Regions from separate parts of the Otoolea muris genome, predicted to be linked through region 2. Evidence: predicted binding sites of a transcription regulator. Region 2 holds the regulator's gene; the other holds the start of a gene.
The links. The regulator Rex, encoded in region 2, represses fermentation and respiration genes when NADH is low (regulators of the CRP and FNR family bind a similar motif). The targets are predictions, from matches to a motif close to ATTGTTAANTANTTAACAAT.
Positions count from the first base shown of each region.

Region 1: a site for Rex is predicted at 1,357-1,376, ahead of NFS31_RS15895 (acetyl-CoA C-acetyltransferase). Genes of this name have one in related genera too.

Region 1 covers NZ_CALPCY010000027.1:21,148-24,563, forward strand. Annotated here, with positions in the region: gene NFS31_RS15890 (heavy metal translocating P-type ATPase) at 1-1,163, shown strand, start outside; gene NFS31_RS15895 (acetyl-CoA C-acetyltransferase) at 1,460-2,644, shown strand; gene NFS31_RS15900 (enoyl-CoA hydratase-related protein) at 2,897-3,416, shown strand, end outside.
Region 2 covers NZ_CALPCY010000008.1:55,515-58,930, reverse strand. Annotated here, with positions in the region: gene NFS31_RS07155 (NAD(P)H-hydrate dehydratase) at 1-1,120, opposite strand, end outside; gene acpS (holo-ACP synthase) at 1,080-1,502, opposite strand; gene NFS31_RS07145 (redox-sensing transcriptional repressor Rex) at 1,504-2,184, opposite strand; gene abc-f (ribosomal protection-like ABC-F family protein) at 2,424-3,416, shown strand, end outside.

The DNA of each region.
Region 1 (3,416 bases), on a different contig from region 2:
CGGCCGTCGTGTGCGCGGCCCTGTGTCTGGCTCTTTTGCCTCCGCTCCTTTTGGGAGGCGGATTCGGTGAATGGCTGCAGAGGGCGTGTATCTTTCTGGTTATCTCCTGCCCGTGCGCGCTGGTGATTTCCGTGCCGCTCAGCTTTTTCGGGGGTATCGGGGCCGCGTCGAAGCGGGGCGTGCTGGTAAAGGGCAGCAATTACCTGGAAGCGCTGGCAGAGATGGAGACCATTGTTTTTGACAAGACAGGAACCCTGACAAAGGGAGAATTCAAAGTGACGCAGATCCGTCCGGAGGGCATGGAAAAGGAAGAGCTTCTGGAGCTGGCCGCCCTGGCGGAATCGTATTCCACGCACCCGATTGCAGAGTCTGTCCGCGAGGCGTGCAAACGCGCGGGCCTGGGAGAGCGCTTAAGCGCGGAGCGCGTCGGCGATACGAAGGAGCTGTCCGGGCGCGGGATCCGGGCCCGGATCGACGGCCATGAGATTCTGGCCGGAAACGGAAAGCTGATGGAGGAATTCCATATTTCTTATCAGGAATGCGAAGAAATCGGAACGGTCATTTACCTCGCAAAGGACGGCGATTTTGCCGGAAGCATCCTGATAGCGGACAGCTTGAAGGAGGAGGCCCCGGAGGCGATCCGAAGTCTGAAGGCGTGCGGCGTGAGAAGAACCGTGATGCTCACCGGGGATCGGAGGGCCGCCGGGGAGGCGGTCGCGGCAAAGCTTGGGCTCGACGAGGCGTTTACAGAGCTCCTTCCTGTCGGTAAGGTAGAAAAGGTGGAGGAGATGCTGGCGCAGACGGGCGGGAAGAGCCGGCTGGCCTTTGTGGGCGACGGCATCAACGACGCCCCGGTTCTGTCGCGGGCGGATATCGGTATTGCGATGGGAAGCATGGGCTCTGACGCGGCGATTGAGGCTGCGGACATTGTCCTCATGGATGACAATCCGGCGAAGATTGCCGCGGTTGTGAAGATTGCCCGGAAAACTCTCCTGATTGTCAGGCAGAATATCATCTTTGCCCTGGCTGTCAAGGCGCTGGTCCTGATTTTGGGGGCTTTTGGCCTTGCCAACATGTGGGAGGCTGTCTTTGCCGACGTGGGCGTGTCCGTGATCGCGATTTTAAACGCGATGCGGACCTTAAGAACAGAGGAGCAGGCGTAACTCTTCACGCCGCTCAGGAACGCAGATCCGGCAGAACGCATTTTCAAATATGCTCTGGTCAAAACGCTGTAAAAATATGGATGGGAACCGGCATGCCTGCGCAACAGTTATGCATTATGCATATAAATGTGAATAAAGACTTCTGTTTCGGTTCCGATATGTATAAAAAAAGAAAATAAAAAGTTTAAAAAACCTTGATAATTATTTGACATAATCAGCTAAGAGTGATAAGATATAGATACTATCAAATCAATTATTTTATTTACTTGGCAAGTCATTTTAAGGAGGAAATTGAGATGTCAAAGAAAGTCGTAATTGCAAGTGCTTGCCGTACTGCCATCGGCTCCATGGGAGGCCAGCTCAGCACAGTGCCGGCCGCTGAGATGGGCGCTGTTGTTATTAAGGAAGCGCTCAAGAGAGCAGGAGTTGCCCCGGAGCAGGTTGATCACGTTTACATGGGCTGTGTAATCCAGGCCGGCCTTGGTCAGAACGTGGCGCGCCAGATGTCGATTAAGGCAGGCCTTCCGGTAGAGGTTCCCGCTGTGACGCTTAACGTTGTGTGCGGTTCCGGTTTGAATTCCGTGAACGCAGCGGCGGAGATGATTATTGCCGGCGATGCGGATATCGTAGTGGCAGGCGGCGCTGAGAATATGTCGGCAGCCCCCTATGCGCTTATGAACGCCCGTTACGGCTATCGCATGAACAATGCTCCGATGATCGACACCATGGTAAATGACGCCCTGTGGGACGCCTTCAACGGCTATCATATGGGAATTACTGCAGAGAATATCTGCGATCAGTGGGGAATTACCAGAGAAGAGCTGGACGAGTTTGCAGTAGGCAGCCAGAAGAAGGCCTGCGCGGCGGTTGAATCCGGCAGATTCAAAGACGAGATCGTTCCGATCGAGGTTAAGAAGAAAAAAGAGACGGTTGTTGTTGACACAGACGAGGGTCCGCGTCCGGGAACAAGCCTTGAGGGGCTGGCAAAGCTGCGCCCGGCATTTAAGAAGGACGGCGGCCGCGTGACGGCAGGTAATGCTTCCTCTATCAACGACGGCGCTGCAGCGGTTGTTGTAATGAGTGAGGAGAAGGCGAAAGAGCTGGGAATTAAGCCTATGGCTACATGGGTTGCCGGCGCTCTCGGCGGAGTTGATCCGAGCATCATGGGTATCGGCCCGGTTGCCGCGACCAACAAGGTATTTAAGAAGACAGGCTTAAAGGTTGAGGATCTGGATCTGATTGAGGCAAACGAGGCGTTCGCGGCACAGTCTATCGCCGTAGCGCGCGACTTGAACTTCAATAAGGACATCCTGAATGTAAACGGCGGAGCGATTGCTCTTGGTCATCCCGTGGGAGCTTCCGGATGCCGTATTCTTGTAACCCTGCTGTATGAGATGCAGAAACGCGGCGCAAAGAGAGGTCTTGCCACACTTTGCATCGGCGGCGGCATGGGCTGCGCTACGATTGTAGAGAGAGACTGACACTATGATGTAGCATTTCAGCATGTCTGAGATGTTACATATCAGGCAGGATAACCGGAACGCGAGGAGGGGCGGGGCCTCTCCCGGCTCCGGCTGTCTTGGTTTCTGCGCAGGCCCGCGCAGAAAAGTACAGCGCGCGGGCTGCGCGGCGGGCAGGGAAAGCGTTTTTCTCTGCCCGGTTATATGAGTTCAGGAATACTGCTTTATATATACGGGTATTCCGGGCGGCTTAAGGTTAGGAGGCTGATAGCAATGGGCTTTGTAGATTACGAAGTGGAAGGGCATGTCGGTATTATGACAATCAACCGTCCCAAGGCGCTGAATGCGCTGAACGAGGATGTGTTGAAGGACCTTGGCGCTGCGTTTGACGCAGTTAATTTGGACGAGATCCGTGTGGTTATCCTGACAGGCGCAGGGGAGAAATCCTTTGTGGCAGGCGCGGATATCGCGGCGATGAGTACCATGACAAAGGCAGAGGGAGAGGCGTTCGGCAAGTTCGGAAATGATGTATTCCGCAAGATCGAGATATTCCCTGTCCCTGTTATAGCAGCAGTAAACGGATTTGCGCTCGGCGGCGGCAATGAGCTGGCCATGAGCTGCGATATCCGCATCTGTTCTGAGAACGCCGTATTCGGCCAGCCGGAAGTCGGCCTTGGCATCACGCCGGGCTTTGGCGGCACACAGAGGCTTGCCCGCCTGATTGGACCGGGCAAGGCGAAGGAGATGGTTTACGGCGGCAGAAATATCAAGGCGGACGAGGCGTACAGAGTGG
Region 2 (3,416 bases):
GATACGGGTAATCCGCGACTGCGTTTAAGCCGTCCGCGTCCACAATGATCGGGACATAGGCGGATAACAGCACATGCTGTACAAGCTGTTCCACATACCGCCCCTTTCCAAGGCCCGGCCCCAGCACAATCACGCTGGCCCACGCGCATTCCTGCTCCACGAGCTCCTTAAAGACCTCCGGCTCACGGTCCGCCTCCTCCGGCGAATAGAGCGTAAGGATCGCCTCCGGCAGAAGCGTCTGTAATGCCTGCGCATTGCTTTTAACTGTTAAAATTTTAACCAGCCCGGCCCCCATCCTGTAAGCCGCCAGGGCGCTTAAATACGCCGCGCCGCACATCCCCTCGCTGCCCGCCGCAATCAGCACCTTTCCATACGTCCCCTTATGCGCCTCCGCCCGCCGTTTCGGAATCTGGGCCATATCCTTTTCCTCATAGCAGAAATACCGCCGCCCCGTATAGCGGTCGTACGGCGGAAAGCCGATGTCCGCCACAAAGACGCGCCCCGCAAAGCCGCGTCCCGGATACAGGGCCGTCCCGGCCTTCTCATAGCCAAAGGTCACGGTCAGATCCGCGCGCACCGCCGCCCCCAGCACAGCCCCTGTCCCGGAATGGATACCGGACGGGATATCCACAGCCACCGTAAAACCGGGGCGCGCAGAGTCGAAGAAACGGATCGCCTCCCGGAAGCTCCCCTCCACCTCCCTGGAAAGCCCGACCCCAAACAGCGCGTCAACCGCCGCGTCAAACGAATCATTCCTCTCTCCCGGCTCCTCAAAACGCCTCACAGGAATTCCCAGGTTGCGCGCAATCGCGATCTGGCTGCGCAGCTCCGGCGTCCAGCGGCTCCGATCCCCCACTGTCACAAGAAATACACTGCATCCGCGCAGATGAAGGATCCGCGCAATCGCCGCGCCGTCCGCCCCGTTGTTCCCTGTCCCGCAGAATACGGCCGTCTTCGCCGTGCAGAGCCCGCGTCCAAACGTCCGGGAAAACGCCTGCTCCATCTCATCCGCCACACAGAGCGCCGCCCGTTCCATAAGCACCATGGACGGGATCCCTATGGTATGGATCGCATAACTGTCAATCTCCTTCATCTGCTCGCCTGTTACCAAACGTCTCATCGCTGTTCCTCCTACCAGCCCTTCTCCCCTCTCCCACCACAAACGCGGCCGCATACTGCGCCGTATTCGTGACAGAGACATGAAACTCATCAATGCCAAGCTCCTCCGCCAGCTCCCCGGCCCTTCCGTACAGACGGACATACGGCTTTCCGAGCGGATCCCGCAGCGCCTCAATACACTCCGGCCCAAAGCCGCGAAAACCGGTCCCCAGCGCCTTGGCGACCGCCTCCTTAACGGCAAAATCGCCGGCCAGGCGGGAAATCCGCTTCCCGGCCTGCCGGCGCTCCTCCTCTGTGTAGATCCGCTTCAAAAAGCTTTCCCTGCCGCAGGCTTTTTTCATCCGATCCATCTCAACCAGATCCGTCCCCACACCTACTATCATCTCATTCCCCCGCCTGCTTCCCGGCACGGGCCTTAAGCTCCTGTTCCTTCTGATCCTGCATATTGCAGACGCGGTACGACAGGCGCATCAGGCTCTCTGACAAATGGACATTCTCCACCACCACATCGTCCGGAACCTGCAGATCCGTGTGGGCAAAATTCCAGATCGCCTTGATCCCGGCGCGCACCAGACGGTCCGCCACCTCCGGGGCCTTGGATTTCGGAATCGTAAGCGCCGCAATCTGCACCTCGTGTTCTTTGATAAACCGTTCCAGATCCTCGATCCCGCGTATCTCCACCCCGCGGACCACTAAGCCCACCAGGCGCGGATTCACATCAAACATCCCCTTGATCATAAACCCGCGCCGCTCGAAATTCGTATAATTGGCAATCGCCTGCCCCAAATTCCCGGCCCCGATGATGATCAGATTATGCTGGCGGTCAATCCCAAGGATCCTCGCGATCTCCGTATATAAATACTGCACATTATATCCATAGCCCTGCTGGCCAAATCCACCGAAATTATTTAAATCCTGGCGAATCTGGGATGCCGTGACTTTCATCCTGATGCTCAGCTCATTCGAGGAAATCCGCTCCACCCCCTCCTCCAGAAGCTCTCCCAGATAGCGGTAGTAGCGCGGCAGCCTCGAAATCACTGCTTTCGATATCTCCTTCTGTTCCACGGCTCTCATTCACCCTCTCTCTGTTTACATAATAGTATTATTATAACAGATGACAAATGATTGTCAAATGAATTCCCAAAATTTCACGGTGCTGAAACAGACGGGATACCGGCTGCCAGAGCGCCAGTAATTCCCAACATTCCTTGAAAATACCTTCTTTTTATACTATAATGTAATCCGACCCGTAACAGCGCCCCTTATCCGGCCTGTTACCCAACCGATTTTTACAGGAGGAAACCATGATTCTGTCTTGCAGCAACATTTCAAAAACCTTTGGTACGGACCAGATCCTGTCCCGCGTATCATTTCACATAGAAGAACACGAGCGCGCGGCCGTTGTCGGCATCAACGGGGCCGGCAAGTCCACGCTTTTTAAAATCATCGCCCAGGAGCTTCTCCCGGACGAGGGGGGCGTCGCGCTCTCAAAGGGAAAGACGCTCGGATATCTCGCGCAGCAGCAGGATATCTCCGGCAGCCGCACGATCTTTGACGAGCTGATGGAAGTAAAGCGGCCCATACTGGAGCTGGAGGAACGCCTGCGCGCCCTGGAGCTTAAGATGAAATCCGCCGCGGGGCCGGAGCTTGACCGCCTTTTGGAATCCTACAGCCGCCTGGACCATGAATTTGAGCTCCAGAACGGCTATGCATGGAAGAGCGAGATCACCGGCGTGTTAAAGGGCCTTGGCTTTGCGGAGGACGAGTTTTCCAAGCCGGTCCGCGAGCTCTCCGGAGGCCAGAAGACCCGCGTTTCACTGGGAAAGCTTCTTCTGTCCAGGCCGGATATCATACTCCTTGACGAGCCGACGAACCATCTCGATATGGAATCCATCGCATGGCTGGAAACGTATCTGATGAATTATCCCGGCACGGTTCTGATCGTGGCCCATGACCGCTATTTCCTTGATCGGGTCGTCACAAAGATCGTTGAGCTGGATCAGGGAAAGGCGACGGTTTTTCAGGGCAATTATTCCGCGTACAGCGAAAAAAAGGCGCTGATCCGGGCCAATATTATGAAGGCTTACTTAAATCAGCAGCAGGAGATACGCCATCAGGAGGAGGTCATCGCAAAGCTGCGCTCCTTTAACCGGGAGAAATCCATCAAGCGGGCCGAGAGCCGCGAAAAGCTTCTGTCTAAGATGGATGTGCTTGAAAAGCCTCTGGAGGTCAATGACAGCATGAGTATTACCCTTGAGCCGAACGTCGTCAGCGGGAACGACGTGCTGGCCGTCAGG